DNA from 3 places in the Caballeronia sp. LZ001 genome. Region 1 is predicted to be linked to each of the others. Evidence: predicted binding sites of a transcription regulator. Region 1 holds the regulator's gene; each other region holds the start of a gene.
What was found. The regulator HrcA, encoded in region 1, represses chaperone genes, less so after heat shock. The targets are predictions, from matches to a motif close to TTAGCACTCNNNNNNNNNGAGTGCTAA.
Positions count from the first base shown of each region.

Region 1 (3,276 bases):
TTCGCGCAGTTGCGTGAGCGTGGCCGGCGTGCCGTTGATGAACGCGCGCGAGCGGCCGCCGGAATCGATCACGCGGCGCAACATGACGGTGTCGCTGTCTTGCGAGAGCGCGTGCTCGTCCAGCCAGCGCGCCACTTGCGCGTGCGTGGTGAATTCAGCGGTAATGTCGGCGCGCGCTTCGCCCGTGCGCACGACGCTCGCGTCGGCGCGGGCGCCGAGCGTGAGCGCGAGGGCGTCGATCAGGATGGATTTGCCTGCGCCGGTTTCACCCGAAAAAACCGTGAAGCCGGAGTCGAACTCGATATCCAGCGCGGCAACGATAACGAAGTCCCGAATGGAGAGATGACGGAGCATGGACGCTTGGAAAGGGCGTGGTGAGCGCTTCAGAGGGCGGAGTCTTGCGAGGGATGCTCGTTCCAGTGCAGCTTTTTGCGCAACGTGGCGTACGTGCTGTAGCCGACCGGATGCAGCACCGGCACCGTGTGCCGTGAGCGCCGCACTTCGATGGCGTCGTTCAGCTCGACGGCCGTGAACGACTGCATGTCGAAGTTCACGTTGACATCGCGCCCGCCGATGAACTGAATGGTCACCTTGGAGTCGTCGGGCAGCACGATCGGACGGTTCGAGAGCGAATGCGGCGCGATCGGCACGAGCACGAAGCCCTGCAACTGCGGATGAAGAATCGGCCCCGCCGACGAAAGCGCGTAGGCGGTCGAGCCGGTGGGCGTCGCGACGATCAGACCATCCGAGCGCTGGTTGTACATGAAGTGGCCATCCACCGACACGCGCAGTTCCGCCATGCCTGAAAAGCCGCTGCGATTGACCACGACATCGTTGAAGGCGAGCGCGTGATAGATGGGCTTGTCGTTGCGCACGATACGCGCTTCGAGCAGGCTGCGTTCCTCGCGCTCGAACTGTCCGGCGAGCATCTGCGGCACGATCTCGCGCATCTCGGTGAGCGGGATGTCCGTGATGAAGCCGAGCCGCCCGTGATTCACGCCGATGAGCGGCGTCCTGTACGGCGCAAGTTGGCGGCCCACGCCGAGCATGGTGCCGTCGCCGCCCAGCACGACCGCCACGTCCGCGCGCGCGCCGATTTCGGCGACCGAGAGCGCCGGGTAATCGGTCACGCCGACATCCTTCGCGGTGCCGGCCTCGAACACGACCTCGAAACCCTGCTTCGAGATCAGCTCCGCGAGCAGGCGCAGCGGCGTCTCGATGCCGGGCGTATTGGTGCGCCCGATGAGCGCGACAGTCTTGAATTGGCCAATTTCCATGCCGGCATTACACCATAGGTGGAAGGCGAAAAGAACCGTGCGCGAAGGGTGGCTGCGACGCCACCCGATCACGCCGGGGCACGCCCGTTGTTTATCGCTAGAATGGAGCGGACATTGAATCGCTCGACAAGCGATTCATCGCGGCGGGTACGTTCGCCGCGCCACGACACGTTAGGCTAAAATTTCCCCATGCTAGACCCACGTGCACAAACCCTCCTCAAAACGCTGATCGAGCGCTACATCGCCGAAGGTCAGCCGGTCGGTTCGCGCACGTTATCACGGCATTCCGGCCTGGAGCTGAGTCCCGCGACCATTCGCAACGTGATGTCGGACCTGGAAGACCTCGGCCTCGTCGTCAGCCCGCACACGTCGGCGGGACGCATTCCCACGCCGCGCGGCTATCGGCTCTTCGTCGACACCATGCTCACCGTGGAAGCGCCGCAAGACGAAGCCATGACCACCGCCGTCAAGACGCGCCTGCAAGGCGAGGAGCCGCAGAAGATCGTCGCGGCGGCGGCGAGCGTGCTGTCGAGTCTCTCGTCGTTCGCGGGCGTGATCCTCACGCCGCGCCGCAGTCACATGTTCAAGCAGATCGAATTCATGCGGCTGTCGGACAAGCGCATTCTGCTTATCATCGTGACGCCCGAAGGCGACGTGCAGAACCGCATGATGGCGACGCAGCGCGACTATTCGCCGTCGCAACTCACGGAAGCCTCCAACTACATCAACGCGCATTTCGCGGGCCTGTCCTTCGACGAAGTGCGTCTGCGGCTGCGTCAGGAAATCGACGAATTGCGCGGCGACATGACCGCGCTCATGCAGGCCGCCGTGGTCGCGAGCACCGCCGAAACCGATCCGGGCGAGACCGTGCTGATTTCCGGCGAGCGCAATCTGCTCGAAGTGGCGGACCTTTCGTCCGACATGGCGCGGCTGCGCAAGCTGTTCGATTTGTTCGACCAAAAGACGAGCCTCCTGCAATTGCTGGATGTTTCGAGTCACGCGCAGGGCGTGCAGATTTTCATCGGCGGGGAATCTAATCTGGTGCCGATCGAGGAAATGAGCGTCGTGACCGCGCCGTATGAAGTCAACGGCAAGATCGTCGGCACGCTCGGCGTGATCGGACCCACGCGCATGGCCTACAACCGCGTGATTCCCATCGTCGATATCACCGCACGCCTGTTGTCCATGTCGCTCAGTTCTCAATAGCTTTTCCTTCAGCCCATCATGCCGGCCCGCGCGCCGCGCCGCCACTAGGCCGTTCGGCCAATGATGCGGCGTGAAACGCGCCGCTATAATGGGTTTCACCTTTCGACCACTTCCGGCCGCCTTGCCCTATGCGTTTCGATCTCGAGTTGCCTTCGCAGCCTAGCGCTTCGCATCGTGTCGCGGTGCTGCTGATCAATCTCGGCACGCCGGACGCGCCCACGCCGCGTGCCGTGCGCAAGTATCTGGCGCAGTTCCTGTCTGATCCGCGCGTGGTCGAGATTCCCTCCTTGCTCTGGCAGATCATTCTGCGGTTGATCATCTTGCCGTTTCGCGGGCGCGCGTCGGCAAAGAAATATGCGCAGGTCTGGATGGCGGAAGGCTCGCCCTTGCGTGTCTATACGGAGAAGCAGGTCGAGGGCTTGCGGCGCCTCTTTGCGGCAAACGACTACCACGTGCTCGTCGACTACGCGATGCGCTACGGCACGCCGGGCATCGGCGTCATGCTCAATCAGCTCAAGCTCGAAGGCGCCGAGCGCATTCTCCTGGTGCCGATGTATCCGCAGTACTCGTCTTCGACCACCGCGACCGCTTTCGACGACGCCTTTACCGCGCTCAAGCGCGTGCGCAATCAGCCCGAGATTCGCACCATTCGTCATTACGCGGATCATCCGGCGTATATCTCCGCGCTTGCAGAGCAGGTGCGCGATTACTGGCGTCATCACGGCGTGCCGGATTTTGCCGCCGGCGACAAGCTCGTGCTGAGTTTTCACGGCGTCCCCAAGCGAACCATGGA
Region 1 covers NZ_JARTVX010000004.1:2,737,353-2,740,628, reverse strand. Annotated here, with positions in the region: gene recN (DNA repair protein RecN) at 1-354, opposite strand, end outside; gene P9292_RS23700 (NAD kinase) at 384-1,277, opposite strand; gene hrcA (heat-inducible transcriptional repressor HrcA) at 1,467-2,483, shown strand; gene hemH (ferrochelatase) at 2,612-3,276, shown strand, end outside.

Region 2 (3,276 bases), 170 kb from region 1:
CGCGACGCGCGTGCCGGGAAGTGGCGGCGGGGCATCGCCGTTGCCGGCTTGATGCGAGATTCGGTCTGGTTTTGATGAACGGCGCTTTCGGGCGCCGTTTTTATAGTGGGCGACGTTTAAGTCACTGCTGCCGTTACGGCACACCTCCGCCCAAAAACAAAAACCCGCTGTCCTTTCGGAACAGCGGGCTTCGAACTTACTTCAGCACCGAACTACGGTCATCGAGCTACCGCGATATCACGCGTACTCGGCCAGCGCGGAACGCATCTTCTTCATCGCGCTCGCTTCGATCTGACGGATACGCTCGGCCGATACGCCGAATTCGTCCGCCAGTTCGTGAAGCGTCATGCCGCCCGAGCCGTCGTCCTGCACTTCGAGCCAGCGCGCTTCGACAATACGGCGGCTACGCGCATCCAGCGATTCCAGCGCGGAAGCCAACCCGTCGCTTTGCAACTTGTCGAACTGACGCGCGGCGATGACATTCGTCGGCTCGCTATGCGAGTCAGCCAGATAGGCGATCGGCGCATAGGCTTCCTCGCCATCTTCGACCTGGCCTTCGAGCGCGATATCTCCGCCCGACAGACGCGTTTCCATCTCGGCGACTTCCTCGCGCTTCACGTTCAACTGGCTTGCCAGACCTTCGATTTCCTCCGGTGTGAACGCCGAAGTGCCGGTCTTGTGGCTGCGCAGGTTGAAGAACAGCTTGCGTTGCGCCTTGGTCGTCGCGACCTTCACCATGCGCCAGTTGCGCAGGATGTACTCGTGAATCTCCGCCTTGATCCAGTGCATGGCGTACGACACGAGGCGTACGTTTTGTTCGGGATCGAAGCGCTTGACGGCCTTCATCAGACCGATATTGCCTTCTTGGATCAGGTCCGCGTGCGGCAGACCATAACCCAGGTAATTCCGGGCGATGGACACGACGAGGCGCAGGTGCGAAAGCACCAGTTGCCGCGCCGCATTCAGGTTGCCCTGTTCGCGGAATTCGGTGGCGTACTGACGCTCCTCTGCTTGCGAAAGCATTGGAATGCGGTTCACCGCTTGTATGTATGAATCGATGTTGCCGATCTGGCCGGTCAACATGGACGATTGTGCGTACGTCAGCGCGCCTGCCGAAGTTGCCTTGGCAGGTGCCGAGCTAAGAACATTCGGAAGGGTCATCGCATTGGACACGCTCATAAGCTCCTTATCAACAAATGCCTGTTGCCGCAAAGGCGCGGCAAGTCAGACATGATATTAGCACTCCGCTTCAACGAGTGCTAAGTGTTAGAGGGGAAACGAATGTGAGAGTTCCCACAAAGCTATCAACTTTGTGGATTCATAGCTGAGCACTGTATCCGAATCGTACCATTATTACCGATTCGTCACGTGAGATTGAATTAGTTACCTTACTTTGACGTAAGGAAGACAGGATATTCAAGCAAATAGGCTAATGGCAATCATTCGTGCAATTATGAGACGATGAATCTACAATGCGCGAAGCCCGCTTGGCGGCTCGACTCGTCAATCCCACAGATGGGGTGTCCATGCAGAAAAATAAAGGCCCTTGGCGTCATCTGTTGTCCCACGGCGCAATTGCCCTGTTGCTAGGAGTCACGTCGGCGGCAGCGCATGCCGACCGCTTCGGTTTGCAAATCGCGGGCGGCGTGGCCGATCGCGACATCAAAAAGGCGGATCTCGGCTTCGTATGGGACCCGAATCTGACCTGGTGGGAAATCGGCGGCTTCCATTTCACCTTGCTCGGCGAAGGTCACGTTGCCTACTGGCACTCGCAGGAAAGCAACGCCGTGCACCCGAACATCTGGGAATTCGGTGTGACGCCGGTTCTGCGCTTCGTGAAGAGTTCGGGATATATCCGGCCGTTCATTGAAGCGGGCGTCGGCGTGCGGCTTCTGTCGCATACGCGAATCACGACGGATTTCACGGTGTCGTCCGCGTTCCAGTTCGCGGATATGGTCGGCGTCGGTGCGATCTTCGGCGAGAAGCAGAACTATCAGGCGGGCTTCCGGTTTCAGCATCTGTCGAACGCCAGTATCAAAGAGCCGAATCCTGGTATAAATTTCAGCCAGCTATATCTGCAATACAACTTCTGACGGGGCGCCGGCGCATCGGTTTCTCGACACAAGGGGAACCGACAGATGCCGGCAAAATCCATGGAGGCCATTCGAGGCCTCGAGCGCGATCGCTTCCGGGCGATGGTCGACAGCGACGGCCCGGCTCTGGATGCGCTTCTGGCCGAGAACGTCAGCTACGTTCACACGAACGGCAAGCGCGAGACGAAGCGCCAGTTCATCGACGCGATCACCGCTGGTCGACGCCGCTATCGGCAGATCGAGATCCAGTCGCAGGACGTGATCGTCGCCGGCAAGGACACGTGCCTGGTCTCGGGACGGGCGCTGATCGAGATGGAATCGAAAAACGGCGCGCTGCTGTTTCCCATTGCCTACACCGCGGTTCACGTTCAGACCGACGGACAATGGCTGCTGCTAGCCTTGCAGGCGACGCGCGTGGCGCTGGAGTAGCCGCCGCGCGCGACGTCGAGGCATCAAGCCTCGACCGCTTCGTCTTGCCGCTCTGCCTGACGGCCCAATGGTTTCGACCGATTCACCGCACTGACGACCGCATCCACGACAGCCAACGCCGGATTCGCGTGCACCGCGACGCCGAAGCGCAACGGCTCGTCGCCGACGCGGCAGCCTACGAAGACGGCCGTATCGCCGCTCGCCGTTACCGCCGTTTCGAACCAGCTCACGTTTGCCGATACATCGAAACACGCCGCCACGGCTTGCGCGTAGACATCGCCGCTCGTCGCGCCTGATGCCGGCGGCACCGCGACGTTGCGCCCGAACACGGAGAGCGTCGCCGCATCGACGCGCGCGACCACGCCGCCCGCGTCGAAATATTCTTGCTTGAAGAGTGTGCAGATTGCGTCACCGGTGACTTCCTCGCCCGACATGTCCGCAAGTCTTTGCACGGCGTGGCTGAACTCGATCTGCACGCGGCGCGGCGGCGTGAAGCCGAGCCCGCGTTCGAGCAGATAAGTCGCGCCACCCTTGCCGGACTGGCTGTTCACGCGGATCACGGCGTCGTAGCTGCGACCGAGATCGGCGGGATCGATCGGCAAATACGGCACTTCCCAGACCGTGCCCGGCTGACGCTGCGCAAAACCCTTGCGGATGGCGTCCTGATGCGAGCCCGAAAACGCCGTGAAAACAAGATCGCCCGCATACGGATGACGCGGATGCACCGGCAACTGATTGCAGCGCTCGACGACGC
Region 2 covers NZ_JARTVX010000004.1:2,904,589-2,907,864, reverse strand. Annotated here, with positions in the region: partial or broken gene nagE (N-acetylglucosamine-specific PTS transporter subunit IIBC) at 1-52, shown strand, start outside; gene rpoH (RNA polymerase sigma factor RpoH) at 238-1,173, opposite strand; gene P9292_RS24460 (acyloxyacyl hydrolase) at 1,527-2,093, shown strand; gene P9292_RS24455 (nuclear transport factor 2 family protein) at 2,139-2,522, shown strand; gene leuA (2-isopropylmalate synthase) at 2,546-3,276, opposite strand, start outside.
Region 2: rpoH (RNA polymerase sigma factor RpoH) is a predicted target of HrcA. The motif match lies at 1,237-1,263, and genes of this name have one in related genera.

Region 3 (3,276 bases), 1.2 Mb from region 1:
GCCGTGCGCGTCACCTTGGTCGGGTCGACGACACCGGCTTCCACCAGGTCACCGTACTCGCCCGTTGCCGCGTTGTAGCCGTAGTTGCCCGTGCCCGCAGCAACAGCCGCCACCACGACGGAAGCTTCTTCGCCGCCGTTCGTGACGATCTGGCGCAGCGGCTCTTCCATCGCACGCAGAACGATGCGGATGCCCGCGTCCTGGTCCGAGTTCAGGCCCTTCACGCCTTCGACAGCCTTGCGAGCGCGGATCAGCGCGACGCCACCGCCGGCCACGATGCCTTCTTCCACAGCCGCACGAGTTGCGTGCAGTGCGTCTTCGACACGTGCCTTCTTTTCCTTCATTTCGACTTCGGTCGCAGCGCCGACCTTGATCACTGCCACGCCGCCAGCCAGCTTGGCCACGCGCTCTTGCAGCTTTTCACGGTCGTAGTCCGACGTTGCTTCCTCGATCTGCGTGCGCACTTGCTTCACGCGCGCTTCGATGCTTGCTGCTTCGCCAGCGCCGTCGATGATCGTCGTGTTTTCCTTGCCCACTTCGATGCGCTTTGCTTGACCCAGTTCAGCCAGCGTAGCCTTTTCGAGCGTCAGGCCGGTTTCTTCCGCGATCACTTGACCACCGGTCAGGATAGCGATGTCTTCCAGCATGGCCTTGCGACGGTCGCCAAAGCCCGGAGCCTTGACGGCAACGGTCTTCAGAATGCCGCGGATGTTGTTCACGACCAGCGTAGCCAGCGCTTCGCCTTCGACGTCTTCAGCGATGATCAGCAGCGGACGGCCAGCCTTCGCGACTTGTTCCAGTACCGGCAGCAGATCGCGGATGTTCGAAACCTTCTTGTCGTGCAGCAGCACGAACGGGTTTTCGAGCAGGGCGACTTGCTTGTCCGGGTTGTTGATGAAGTACGGCGACAGGTAGCCGCGGTCGAACTGCATGCCTTCCACGACGTCCAGCTCGTCTTCCAGCGACTTGCCGTCTTCAACCGTGATCACGCCTTCCTTACCGACCTTGTCCATTGCTTCAGCGATACGGTCGCCAATGGACGTGTCGCTGTTCGCCGAAATCGCGCCGACTTGAGCGATTTCCTTGTTCGTCGTGCAGGGCTTGCTGATCTTGCGCAGTTCTTCGATAGCTGCAGCCACTGCCTTGTCGATACCACGCTTCAGGTCCATCGGGTTCATGCCCGATGCAACGTACTTCATGCCTTCGCGAACGATGGATTGCGCCAGAACCGTAGCGGTCGTGGTGCCGTCACCGGCGTTGTCGCTGGTCCGGGAAGCCACTTCCTTGACCATTTGCGCGCCCATGTTCTGGAGCTTGTCCTTCAGTTCGATTTCCTTCGCGACCGAGACACCGTCCTTGGTGACCGTCGGGCCGCCGAAGCTGCGCTCGAGCACGACATTGCGGCCCTTCGGACCCAGCGTGACCTTGACCGCGTTGGCCAGAATGTTCACGCCTTCGACCATCTTGGCGCGTGCGGTATCGCCAAAAGTGACTTCTTTAGCTGCCATATTCAAACTCCTTGAGTCGATTCAGTTTGGAGGCTTCGGGCGGCAGGCTCCAATGGAGCGGCTCTGCGGCGAAGCCGAAGTGCAGGAAGGTGCTTACTTGACCAGAACGGCCATGATGTCTTCTTCGCGCATCACGAGCAGTTCTTGCCCGTCGACCTTGACGGTCTGGCCGGCGTACTTGCCGAACAACACGCGGTCGCCCACCTTCACGTCGAGGGCGTTCTGCACACCCTTGTCATCGCGCTTACCCGGGCCGACGGCCAGGATTTCGCCTTGATCCGGCTTTTCGGCTGCAGCTTCGGGGATGATGAGGCCCGAGGCAGTCTTGGTTTCCTGATCCAGACGTTTAACGATGACGCGATCGTGCAAAGGACGAAGATTCATACACACTCCTCTCTTGATTGAGACTGAAAACGCGGGGGAAACCCGCCCGGTAAGCAAAGCTGCCCGAGCGGCAATTTGTTAGCACTCTCGTGCAGTGAGTGCTAATTATATGGACCGAGTTTGACAATTTCAAGGACGGGGACAGACGGGCATTCCCTATTTCGCGTACTTTTGTCTAAACACGGGGAAATTTATGGATTTCGTAAGGTCGATTGGCTAGATTAATGTCAATTCGTCAATTCTGATTTTGCTTAATTAGGGTTTCTACTAGGGCCGGCGAGGCCTAGACTGCATTTCAACGACGAAGCAGTGAAGAGACAAACTCTCCACCCGCAACGTTCCCGAGATCAGTACATAGGAGGTTCATCATGTTCAAGTCGATCATCCCTGCAATCGCCGTTGCTGCCGTCCTTGCAGTCCCCGCTTTCGCCCAGGCGCAAGAAAACGCGCCGGTGACGCGTGCTGAAGTGAAGGCTCAACTGGTTCAACTGGAACGCGCAGGCTACAACCCGGCCAGCGATCAAACCCAATACCCCGCCAACATTCAGGCCGCGCAAGCACGCCTGAACGCGCAACAGGGCACGGCTGCATCGTCGTTTGGCGGTGTCGGCGAAGGCGCTGCCGCTTCGGGTGCTACCCGTCGCGCGGCTATCGACCCGAATCCGGTCGACTTCAATCGTCCGTAATCGTCAATTCGCCTAACGAAGCCCGGCACGCACGCCGGGCTTTTGCTTTTTGCGCATCCTGAAGGAAAAGTTTCTGTAAGCCACGGATTCGACGATGTTTTTGGACTACGTTTTTTTCTCGCGCAGTCGGAGGGCACTACAATTTGTGTTTGTTGCATCACAAATTTCGTCTTCGCTGCCTCTCATGCCTATGTCGTCGTCGCTGCGCCTTGCCTTTCTCTCCCTCGGAATTCTCGCCCTTGCCGCCTGTGGCGGACGCGCGGCGACCACGCCGAGCTATCAGCAGGAACTTTTCGACTCCGGTGCAAGCCCGTTCGCGCGCAACTTTGACGCCACCGTGAACGAAACCTGCGAGGCGGCCCGCCGCGCGCTGCTCTCGCAAGGCTTTCTCACGACGATGGCGCAAGCCGATACCGTCGACGCCACCAAGAACTTCCAGCCGTCCACCGAAACGCACGTGGTCGTCTCATTCCATGTGGTCTGCACGCCCGGCGAAAACACGACTAATACGAGCATCGCTTATGTGAACGCGGTGCAGGACGGCTATGCGCTCAAGAAGAGCGATACCTCCGCAAGCGTGGGCTTGAGCGTCTTGGGCTCGCTTTCGCTGCCGATCCGTTCGAACAGCGATGCAATGGTCAAGATTTCCAGTGAAACCGTGCCCGCCGGCAAGTTCTATGACCGATTCTTCGGGCTGA
Region 3 covers NZ_JARTVX010000004.1:3,962,928-3,966,203, reverse strand. Annotated here, with positions in the region: gene groL (chaperonin GroEL) at 1-1,508, opposite strand, end outside; gene P9292_RS29570 (co-chaperone GroES) at 1,602-1,892, opposite strand; gene P9292_RS29565 (DUF4148 domain-containing protein) at 2,261-2,578, shown strand; gene P9292_RS29560 (DUF2242 domain-containing protein) at 2,763-3,276, shown strand, end outside.
Region 3: P9292_RS29570 (co-chaperone GroES) is a predicted target of HrcA. The motif match lies at 1,971-1,997, and genes of this name have one in related genera.